2 regions of the Streptomyces sp. NPDC055254 genome follow, and region 2 is predicted to be linked to the other one. Evidence: riboswitches for the same ligand, from Rfam matches in the RefSeq annotation. Region 2 holds a riboswitch; the other holds the start of a gene.
The links. Region 2 has a riboswitch for cyclic di-AMP ahead of ACWFQ8_RS18995 (transglycosylase family protein). Riboswitches for the same ligand answer to the same signal wherever they lie in the genome.

Region 1 (5,422 bases), on a different contig from region 2:
AGATAGGTGCCCCCCGGTCCCGGGTCCCCCACACCCTCGGTGAAGCTGTCCCCGATCGCCGCGTACGAGCCGATGGTCTTGAGTGTCGTCGTCGTCGCTGCCACGAGAGCCCATCCTTCACTCTCGCGCACGACCTACGCCAACGTATTGAGGGGTTGACGGACCGTGATCTGTACCACCCGGGGACGAGGAATACGTGCGCGTGAGGCCGGGACCCCCCTCGGGTCCCGGCCTCACGCGTGTCGGTGCCGGACGGCGGGTGCCGTCAGATGGTCACACCCTTCGAGCGGAGGTAGCTCAGCGGGTTGATGTCCGAGCCGTAGGACGGGCCCGTGCGGATCTCGAAGTGCAGGTGCGGACCGGTCGAGTTGCCCGTGGAGCCGGAGAGGCCGATGCGCTGGCCGGCGGTGACGCTCTGGCCGGACGAGACGGACAGCGAGGACAGGTGGGCGTACTGGGAGTACTTGCCGTCCTCGTGCCGGATGACGACCTCGTTGCCGTACGAACCGCTCCAGCCGGCGGAGACCACGGTGCCCGCGCCGACGGCCTTGACGGTGGTGCCGGAGCTCGCCATGAAGTCGAGCCCGGTGTGGTAGCCGGAGGACCACATGGCACCCGCGACCCGGTACTGGGTGGAGACCCCGCCGCTGACGGGAGCCACGAAGCCGCCCGCGGCGACGGTGTTCGAGCCCGCCGCGGAACCGGTGGAGGTGCCGGCGCCCTGCGACTGCTGCTTCGGCTGCGACTGCGGCTTGCGGACGGGAGCCGCGGCGGGCTCGTCCTGCTCGGTCGCGGAACCCTTGCCGGCCGCCGGGGCCTTCTGGGAGGACTTCTCGGCGGGCGCCGGGGCCGGGGCGGCCTGCGTCGGGGCGGCCTTGCCCGCAGCGCCGAGCGTGAGCTTGAGGCCGGGATGGATCAGCGACGGGTCGGAGCCGACGGCCTCGCGGTTGTCGGCGTACAGCCGCTCCCAGCCGCCGGACAGCTGCCGCTCGGCCGCGATCTTGGAGAGGTAGTCGCCCGGCACGACCGTGTACACGGCCGGGGCGGCCTGCGCCGTCGCGGGCGCCGCCTGAAGCGACACCGGCGCCTGGGTCTGGAGCTGCGGCGCCGCGGCGGGGGCCACCGCGGGGACCGCGGCCGGCGCGCCGGCCGCCTGGGCGCCGGCGGCACCCATCAGCGGCAGCGCGAGGGCTGCGCCACCGGTACCGGCGGCGGCGAAACCGCGCGATATCGAGAGGGACTTGGGACGGCGGTGCTTACCCTTTGCAGGCATGGCGAATTCCTCTCCGTCGCCTACGAGGTGAGCTGTCGGGTTCGGACTGGAGATGTCCGGCCGTCCATGTGCGAGACATGTACGGCTTCACCCCGAGCTGTCCGGATACGGAGATCCGGAACAGCGGCTTACCTGGGTCCCCCGCTCCTGCCGCGCGCGATGAATAGTCGGGTGCGGTTTCCGGGAGGCGGCAGGATTAGGCGGTCCACCCGGATCGATCGCGAAGGTAATCGAGTCCGACCGCAGGTAACAAGCCATGAATTCCCGGACGGATTCACAGGGGTGAGGGATCGACGGAATTCCGGTCACCCTCTGTCCATTCCACCCCGCCAACAACCGCCCTGGCTGGGCCATTCGCCTTCCGCGATCAGGCACGCACGGTCACCGTATGATCTGGCTCACGGGGAGGCGCGCGATCTGGCCTCCGTCTACGGCAAGTTAGTGCCAAGTAGCCCAATTCGGACACGCCACGACGCAGTGGAGGAGTTCCCGTGACCCAGCAGATACCCCTGGCGCCGCCCGCACAGCCGCAGCCCGAGCCGGAGTTGTCCGGTGTGCGCAATTTCCGCGATGTGGGCGGGTTGCCGACCGTGGACGGGCGAAGGGTCAGGCCGGGACGACTGTTTCGAAGCGGACATCTGGCACATGCCACCGATACCGATGCAGAATTCCTCGCCTCGCTCGGCCTCCACACCGTCTTCGACTTCCGCAACAACGCCGACCACTCCCTGGAGGGCGCCGACATCGAGCTGCCCGGCGTACGGAACGTCAACATCCCGCTCTCGGACCCCGCGGACGGCCGGGAGTTCTGGAAGATGGTCCGCGAGGGCGACCTCGAACAGCTCCGCTCCGTCCTCGGCGACGGAAAGGCCGCGGCCCGGATGGCGAACTCCTACCGCCAGATGATCAGGCACCGCACCGCCGAGCACAGCCGGGTGGTGCACGCGCTCGCGGAGGACAGCGTCCCGGCCCTGATGCACTGCGCGGCGGGCAAGGACCGGGCTGGGCTGTCCATCGCCGTCACCCTCCTCGCGCTGGGCGTCGAACGCGACGCGATCGTCGCGGACTACCTGGAGTCGAACGCCCCGCACCGCCGCTACCGGATACGCCGGGGCGGCGGCGCCCCCGAGGACCGCTCCCCCGAGGTGATGGAGCTGCTCGCCCCGCTCTTCGACGCTCGCGCCGAGTACCTGAACGCCGCTTTCGAGACCATCGACGAGCAGTGGGGCTCAGTCGAGCGCTATCTGGCGGAGGGTCTCGGGCTGACGCCCGAGACCCTCGCGCGGCTCCGCGAGCGACTGCTGGCGTAGGGGCCCGCGGTCCCGGGCCCGGCCGGACGTCAGCGGTTGCCCACCGCCTGCTTCACCAGCGTCCGGCCGAAGTCCCACATCAGCCCCGAGCCGGCGTGCGCCTCGTCCATGACCGCCCGGAAGGCCCCGACGAACCGGTCGACGTCCTGGTCGTCGACGATCAGCGGCGGAATCAGTTTGATCACTTCCAGGTGGTCCCCGGAGACCTGCGTGAGGATCCGGTGCTTCTGCAGCAGGGGCACCACGACCATCTGCGCGAAGAGCCCCGTGCGGGCCGCCTGGAGCACGGTCCAGCGGCTGCGCAGCCCCAGGGAGGACGGCCGGCCGAACTCGATGCCGATCATCAGCCCGCGCCCGCGCACCTCGTGCAGCAGCTCGTACTCGTCGACCATCGCCGCGAGCCGCCCGCGCAGCAGGTCGCCCATCGCCCGGGCGTTGGCCACGACCTCCTCGTCCTCCATCACGGACAGGACCGCGAGCCCGGCCGCCATCGCCTGCGCGTTGGACCCGAAGCTCGCGGAGTGCACCAGCACCCGGTCCATGGACGAGTACACCTTCTTGAAGATCCAGTCCTTGCCCAGGGTCGCGCCGACCGGCACGTAGCCGCCGGACAGTGCCTTGGCGACGCAGACCAGGTCCGGCTCCACGCCCGGTTCGTTCTGGTACGCGTAGAAGTCACCGGTGCGTCCCAGGCCGGTCTGCACCTCGTCCGCGATCAGCAGCGCCTTGTGCCGGTGCAGGAGTTCCTGGGCCGCGCGCAGGAATCCGGGCGGCGCCGCGAGGACGCCCTTGCCCTGGATCGGCTCCACCACGAGGGCGGCCACGTCCCCGCGCGCGAGCTCCCGCTCCAGGGCGGCCAGGTCCCCGAGGGCGATCGCCGTGTCGGGGAGCAGCGGTGCGAAGCCGTCCCGGAAGCCGCTCTCCCCGTTCACCGAGAGCGAGCCGGCGGTGAGCCCGTGGAAGGCGTGGTCGCAGTAGAGCACCCTGGGCCGGCCGGTGGCGTACCGGGCGAACTTCAGGGCCGTCTCCACGGCCTCGGTGCCGCTGTTGCCGAAGAAGACCCGGTCCAGGTGGGGGCTGTACGACAGCAGCTTCTCCGCCAGCAGCCCGGGCAGCGGCTGGCAGTCGAAGCGGGTGAGGTCGGCGAGCTGGGCGTCCAGGACCTCGTGCAGGGCCCGGCGGACCACCGGGTGGTGGCGGCCCAGGCCCATCACTCCGAAGCCGGCCAGCATGTCGAGGTAGTCGTTGCCCTCGTCGTCCCAGAAGTGCGCGCCCTCGGCCCGTTCGTAGACCTTGTCGAAGCCGATGGTGCGCAGCATCCGGGGCAGCTGGTGGTTGAGGTGGCGGGCGTGCAGCTCGTACCGCTCCCCGCCGCGCGCGGCCAGCAGGGCGCCGAGGTCGAAGCCCCCGCCCCGGCCTCCCTCCGTCTTCCCTCCCGGTGGCGGCGTCATGCCCGAGCGCTCCGGTTGCCGCCGATCGTCTCGCGGGCCGCCCGGAGGGACTCCTTGAGGGAGCCCATGGTGGCGAGGACGGCGGTGGGCTCGTAGCCGCAGTGCGCCATGCAGTTCGCGCAGCGCGGGTCCTTGCCGCGGCCGTACTTGCTCCAGTCGGTGTCGTGGATGAGTTCCCGGTACGTCGGGACGTAGCCGTCGCTCATCAGATAGCAGGGGCGCTGCCAGCCGAAGAGGGAGTAATTCGGGATCGCCCAGGCCGTGCAGGGGAAATCGGCCTTCCCTTCCAGGAAGTCCAGGAAGAGGGGAGAGTGGTTGAGCCGCCAGCGCCGCCGGTTGCCGCCGGCGAAGGCCTTCTTGAAGAGTGCGCGGGTCTGTTCGACTCCCAGGAAGTGCTCCTGGTCGGGAGCCTTCTCGTAGGCGTAGGCGGGCGAGATCATCATCTCGTCCACCTGGAGGTCGTCATTGAGGTAGTCGAGCACCTCGATGATCGTCTGGGGTGTGTCGGTGTTGAAGAAGGTGGAGTTCGTCGTCACCCGGAATCCGCGCCTCTTCGCCTCCTTGATGGCCGCGACCGCCTCGTCGAAGACGCCCTCCTTGGCCACGGACTCGTCGTGGCGCTCGCGCAGCCCGTCGATGTGGACGGCGAAGGCGAAGTAGGGGGACGGGGTGAACTTCTCGATCTTCTTGCGCAGCAGCATCGCGTTGGTGCAGAGGAACACGTATTTCCGCTTCGCCACCAGTTGTCTGACGATCTCGTGGATCTGCGGGTGCATCAGGGGCTCCCCGCCGGCGATGGACACCATCGGAGCGCCCGACTCCAGCACGGCGCCGACCGCCTGGGCGACGGGCATGCGCTGCTTGAGCACCCCCGCCGGGTGCTGGATCTTCCCGCACCCCTCGCAGGCCAGGTTGCAGGCGTACAGCGGTTCCAGCTCGACGATCAGCGGGAACTTCTCACGCTTGCGGAGCTTCTGTTCGAGAAGATAGGTCCCGACCCTGATGGACTGTCGCAGTGGCATGGCCATCTGGCTCACCTCCGGGGGAGCAGCGAAGAACGGTGCCATTCGTAGAACGCGGGGAGTACGGCACGCAATACACGGAAGGCCGATATTCCACCGCGGACGGTGCCGATACGGACGAGCTCGTGCTCCGGAGCGTCCACGATCACCCGGACGGCCGCAAGCGGGCGGTCGCCCGTACGGGCGGCGGTCCACAGGGTGGCCGCGGACTCCATGTCGACCGCGACGGCGCCGGTGGCGCGCAGCTGCGCGCGTTCCTGGCCGCGGACGACGTGGTCGGATCCGGTCAGGGTGCCGAGGTGCACCGTGCGGCCCGGAACGGCCCGGGTCAGGGCCTCGGCGAGCAGGGCGGTGCCGGTGCAGGCG
Region 2 (5,422 bases):
CAAACGTTCGAGGCCCGCTAGGTTCTGCCGTTACCCCGCCGTTATGCGAAAGGTGAACCTTCATGCGTTCCGGGAACGGCCGCCACAGACGCCCCCGCCAGGTACCCGCCCTGGTCGTCACCGCCGGAGTCACCGGCTCCGCACTGGCCCTGCCGCTGCTCGCGGCGACCAGCGCCTCCGCCGCCGACACCTCCACATGGGACAAGGTCGCCGAATGTGAGAGCGGCGGCGCGTGGAGCGCCAACAGCGGCAGCGGCGCGTACGGCGGGCTCCAGTTCACCCAGGACCAGTGGCGCAACGCCGGTGGGCTGGACTTCGCCGAGCGGCCCGACCTCGCGAGCCGGTCCCAGCAGATCGCCGTGGCCGAGCGGGTGCTCGCCGCGCAGGGACCGCAGGCGTGGTCGCTGTGCGCCTCCTCGGCCGGACTGGTGCAGCAGGGCCCCGCGGCGGAGGTCGACCCCGGCCTGCCGGGCGAGGCCAAGCCGGTGCGCCCCACGCCGTCCCGGCCGGACGACGCGGTGCCGACCACCGGGACCGGTACGCGCCCCACGGACTTCGGGGCGCCGACCCCGGCCCCGGCCGAGAGCCCGTCGCCGACCGCCCCGGAAGGCCCGCTGGCGCCCTCCTTCGGACTGCCCGTCATGCCGGCGCCGGACGACCCGACCACGGCTCCGGTGCAGCCCGCGGACCCGACCGCCCCGGTGCTCCCGGGTGGACCGGGCGCGACCCCGGTGGACCCGACGGCGCCCACCACCCCGCCGGTCACCCCGCCCGCGACCGACCCGACGGCGCCGGCCGCCCCCGGCGCCCCGAGCGCCCCGGGCTCCCCGAGCGCCCCGGCCTCCCCCAGCGCTCCGGCCTCCCCGTCCGCCCCGACGGAGCCGACGGAGCCGACGGCCCAGCTCGCGGGTCCGGCGGCGGGCCTCGGCAAGCACCGCGGCGCGCCCGCCGTCGAGACGCCCGTCACGACGGGCGCCGCGTCGGACCCCACGTACACGGTGAGGGCCGGCGACAGCCTGGCCACCATCGCGGACGCCAACGGCCTCAAGGGGGGCTGGAACGCGCTCTACGAGGCCAACGAGCAGGTCATCGGCGAGGACGCGGACCTCATCAAGCCCGGCCAGAATCTGGATCTAAGCGCGAAATAGGGGCACTTCGGGCACCCGGTACGTGCTGATTGTCGGCTTTCTGTAAGTGAGACATGCGTCTCTTCCGGTCAACTGGCGTGTCCGGCCCCGGGGCTTCCGCAAACCCCGTCCTCACCTGCGCAAACGCGTTCGGGAAGGACGCAAGTAGGCCCGTTTCTCCCCGATGTCGCTCGTTGAACATCGGGGAGAGACCTGTCTACCTTCTGAATCGCTCGCCACCGCGGGCTCCTTCGACCGCATCGCCGAATCCTGCCGGCGGACGGAGGGAACAGTCGTCGCGTCAAGCGCCGAAGGCAGGAGCGGGGGAACCAAGGTAAGTGCCGGGAGCGGCCGTTGAGAGACGGTCACGCCACCGGCTGGGGGTTAAGACGTGCGACCCGATCGCACGGCCGGGCAACTCATCCGCCCGAACCCGACAGCTCACCTCGCAGGCGTCGGTGAGGAGAACTCCATGCTGCTTTCCGGCAAGGGCAAGCACCGCCGCGCCAACAAGGCCGCCCGTATCGTCACGCTCGCCGGCGTCGCCGGTGTCGCCGTCGCCGCACCCCTGATGGCCGCCGGCACCGCCACCGCCGCCACCGCCTCCGAGTGGGACCGCGTCGCGCAGTGCGAGTCCGGTGGCAACTGGGCCATCAACACGGGCAACGGCTACTACGGTGGCCTCCAGTTCTCGTCCTCCACCTGGGCCGCCTTCGGTGGCAAGGCGTACGCCGCGCAGGCCAACCAGGCCTCCAAGTCGCAGCAGATAGCCGTCGCCGAGAAGGTCCTCAAGGGCCAGGGCAAGGGCGCCTGGCCGCACTGCGGCAAGGGCCTGTCGAACTCCTCCTCCGCGGGCGGCTCCACCGAGACCCCGGCCAAGCCGAAGGCCGAGTCGAAGAAGGCCGAGTCGAAGAAGACCGAGTCGAAGAAGGTCGAGCAGAAGGCCGCGCCCAAGCAGGAGACCAAGCGCGCCGAGGCCCCCACCACCCGCTCCGAGCGCCCCGCCGCCGCGGCCCCGAAGACCGGCAACGGTTCGTACGAGGTCAAGGCCGGCGACACGCTGGGCACCATCGCCGAGGTCAACGGCGTCACGGGCGGCTGGGAGAAGCTCTTCGAGCTGAACAAGGACATCGTCTCGGACGCCGATCTGATCTTCCCGGGTCAGAAGCTGAAGCTCAGCTGAACACCGCGGCAACAGCCGCAGCCGTGAGCACACGGCAGGTCCGTCCCCACCGCCCGGCGCGCGTCCCCTCACGCGCCGGGCGGTGGCATGCGCACCGTCAGGACCCCGAAAAACAGAGCCTTATGTCCTAAAAAGCGGGTATTCGGGCCCTTTTTCGTCCCAGGACCCGGGCGGTCGGCGGGCCCAGTGCCCGGAGCCGGTTAGGCTCTAAGCGGCAGGGCCGTCCCACGGCCCGACACGCCACCGCACACCCAGCGTCACATCCCAGAAGGAGATGCTCGTGCCGTCCATCGACGTCGTCGTAGCCCGGGAAATCCTGGACTCCCGAGGCAACCCCACGGTCGAGGTCGAGGTGGGCCTCGACGATGGCAGCACCGGCCGTGCTGCAGTCCCGTCCGGCGCCTCCACCGGTGCATTCGAGGCCATCGAGCTCCGTGACGGTGACCCCAACCGTTACTTCGGCAAGGGTGTCGAGAAGGCCGTCCTCGCCGTCATCGAGCAGATCGGCCCGGAGCTCGTCGGCTACGACGCCACCGAGCAGCGCCTGATCGACCAGGCCATGTTCGACCTGGACGCCACCGACAACAAGGGCTCGCTCGGCGCCAACGCCATCCTCGGCGTGTCCCTCGCCGTCGCGCACGCCGCGTCCGAGGCCTCCGACCTCCCGCTGTTCCGCTACCTCGGCGGCCCGAACGCGCACCTGCTGCCCGTTCCGATGATGAACATCCTCAACGGCGGGTCGCACGCCGACTCCAACGTGGACATCCAGGAGTTCATGATCGCCCCGATCGGCGCGGAGTCCTTCTCCGAGGCGCTGCGCTGGGGTGCCGAGGTCTACCACACCCTCAAGAAGGTCCTGCACACCAAGGGCCTCTCCACCGGCCTGGGCGACGAGGGCGGCTTCGCCCCGAACCTGGAGTCCAACCGCGCCGCGCTCGACCTCATCGTCGAGGCCATCAAGCAGGCCGGCTACACCCCGGGCAAGGACATCGCGCTCGCGCTCGACGTCGCCGCGTCCGAGTTCTACAAGGACGGCAAGTACGAGTTCGAGGGCCAGTCCCGCTCGGCCGCCGAGATGACCGAGTACTACGAGGAGCTCGTCTCCGCGTACCCGATGGTCTCCATCGAGGACCCGCTGTACGAGGACGACTGGGCCGGCTGGAAGACCCTCACCGACCGCCTGGGCGCCAAGGTCCAGATCGTCGGCGACGACCTCTTCGTCACCAACCCGGAGCGCCTGGCCCGCGGTATCGAGGAGGGCTCCGCCAACGCCCTGCTCGTGAAGGTGAACCAGATCGGTTCCCTCACCGAGACCCTCGACGCCGTCGAGATGGCCCAGCGCAACGGCTTCAAGTGCATGATGTCCCACCGCTCCGGTGAGACCGAGGACGTCACCATCGCCGACCTCGCCGTCGCCGTGAACTGCGGTCAGATCAAGACCGGCGCCCCGGCCCGCTCGGACCGCGTCGCCAAGTACAACCAGCTGCTGCGCATCGAGGAGATCCTCGACGACGCCGCGGTGTACGCGGGCCGTTCCGCGTTCCCGCGCTTCAAGGGCTGACAGCTCCGACCGAAGGCTGCGCCTGGCTTCCGTACGTCCCCGCACTCGGTCCCGTACCGTGTGCGGGGACGTATTGCGTAGTGCGCACCAGGGGAGGCGGGATCAATGGCCGGGAACCGGGATCGGTTCTCCACCTTCTCCACCGCGACCAGGCTCAAGCAGCTCGGCGAGCGGACCGCCGCGCACGTCTACCGCTCCCAGACGCGGCGCCAGGTCAGGCGCAGCCGGCTCACCGGCCGGGCGGCGCTCCTCGTGCTCGTCCTCTGTACCCTGGTCGTCGCCCTCGCGTATCCGATGCGCCAGTACGTCTCCCAGCGCTCGGAGATCGCGGAGCAGCAGCGGGACGCCGCCACGGCGCGGGACCGGCTCGAACGGCTCCGCGACGAGAAGGCCCGCTGGCAGGACAACGCCTACGCGGAACAGCAGGCGCGCAAGCACCTGCACTTCCTGCGCCCGGGGGAGATCGGCTACATCATGACCGACCCCGGGGCGGCCGCGGCCGAGCGTCCCCGGACCGGCCGGGCCGGCTCCGACCGCCCCTGGTACTCGAACGTCTGGGACGGCGTCGACAAGGCCGACCGCCCCGGCGACTGACCGCGTACCGGGGCCGCCGGCGCACCGGCGCAGCACCCGCCCATCCGTCATAGAACCGCGAACGAAGAGACTTCCTCCAGGCATGCAGACGCCCCCGCCCCAGACCGACCGGACCGAGCCGACCGACGCGGACATCGCGGCGTTCCAGCAGCAGCTCGGCCGCCCCCCGCGCGGGCTGCGCGCCATCGCGCACCGCTGCCCCTGCGGCCAGCCGGACGTGGTGGAGACCGCGCCGCGGCTCCCCGACGGCACCCCCTTCCCGACGCTGTACTACCTGACGTGCCCGCGCGCGGCCTCCGCGATCGGCACGCTGGAGGCCAACGGCGTGATGAAGGAGATGCAGGCCAGGCTCGCCGACGACCCGGAACTCGCCGCCGCCTACCGGGCCGCGCACGAGGACTACATCCGGCGCCGGGACGCGATCGAGGTCCTCCAGGGCTTCCCGAGCGCCGGCGGCATGCCGGACCGGGTGAAGTGCCTGCACGTGCTGGTCGGCCACTCCCTGGCCGCCGGCCCGGGCGTGAACCCGTTCGGCGACGAGGCGCTCGCGATGCTGCCCGAGTGGTGGGCCAAGGGCGCCTGCGTCACCCCGTGCGCGGAGAGGACCGAACCGGCCGGGAAGACCGAAACGGCCGAGCAGACCGAAACGGCCGAGCAGACGGACGCCGGGCAGTGACCCGGGTCGCGGCCGTCGACTGCGGTACGAACTCCATCCGCCTGCTGGTCGCCGACTGCGACCCCGCGACGGGCGCGATGACCGAGCTGGACCGGCGGATGACCGTCGTGCGGCTCGGCCAGGACGTGGACCGGACCGGCCGGTTGGCCCCCGAGGCGCTGGAGCGCACCTTCGCCGCCTGCCGCGCGTACGCGGACGTCGTCAAGGAACTGGGCGCGGAGCGGCTGCGCTTCGTGGCCACCTCGGCCTCCCGCGACGCCGAGAACCGGGACGCGTTCGTC

Region 1: linked by a shared signal. The riboswitch ahead of ACWFQ8_RS05505 (LysM peptidoglycan-binding domain-containing M23 family metallopeptidase) and the one ahead of ACWFQ8_RS18995 (transglycosylase family protein) in region 2 are both predicted to bind cyclic di-AMP.

The regions. Positions count from the first base shown of each region.
Region 1 is NZ_JBSGQV010000003.1:329,472-334,893, reverse strand. Features, by position in the region: gene ACWFQ8_RS05510 (SGNH/GDSL hydrolase family protein) at 1-104, opposite strand, end outside; gene ACWFQ8_RS05505 (LysM peptidoglycan-binding domain-containing M23 family metallopeptidase) at 266-1,273, opposite strand; cyclic di-AMP (ydaO/yuaA leader) riboswitch at 1,276-1,453, opposite strand; gene ACWFQ8_RS05500 (tyrosine-protein phosphatase) at 1,765-2,583, shown strand; gene ACWFQ8_RS05495 (aspartate aminotransferase family protein) at 2,613-4,034, opposite strand; gene hpnH (adenosyl-hopene transferase HpnH) at 4,031-5,062, opposite strand; gene ACWFQ8_RS05485 (phosphorylase family protein) at 5,068-5,422, opposite strand, start outside.
Region 2 is NZ_JBSGQV010000018.1:53,331-58,752, forward strand. Features, by position in the region: gene ACWFQ8_RS18990 (transglycosylase family protein) at 63-1,148, shown strand; cyclic di-AMP (ydaO/yuaA leader) riboswitch at 1,424-1,597, shown strand; gene ACWFQ8_RS18995 (transglycosylase family protein) at 1,600-2,310, shown strand; gene eno (phosphopyruvate hydratase) at 2,585-3,871, shown strand; gene ACWFQ8_RS19005 (FtsB family cell division protein) at 3,977-4,465, shown strand; gene ACWFQ8_RS19010 (DUF501 domain-containing protein) at 4,548-5,141, shown strand; gene ACWFQ8_RS19015 (Ppx/GppA phosphatase family protein) at 5,138-5,422, shown strand, end outside.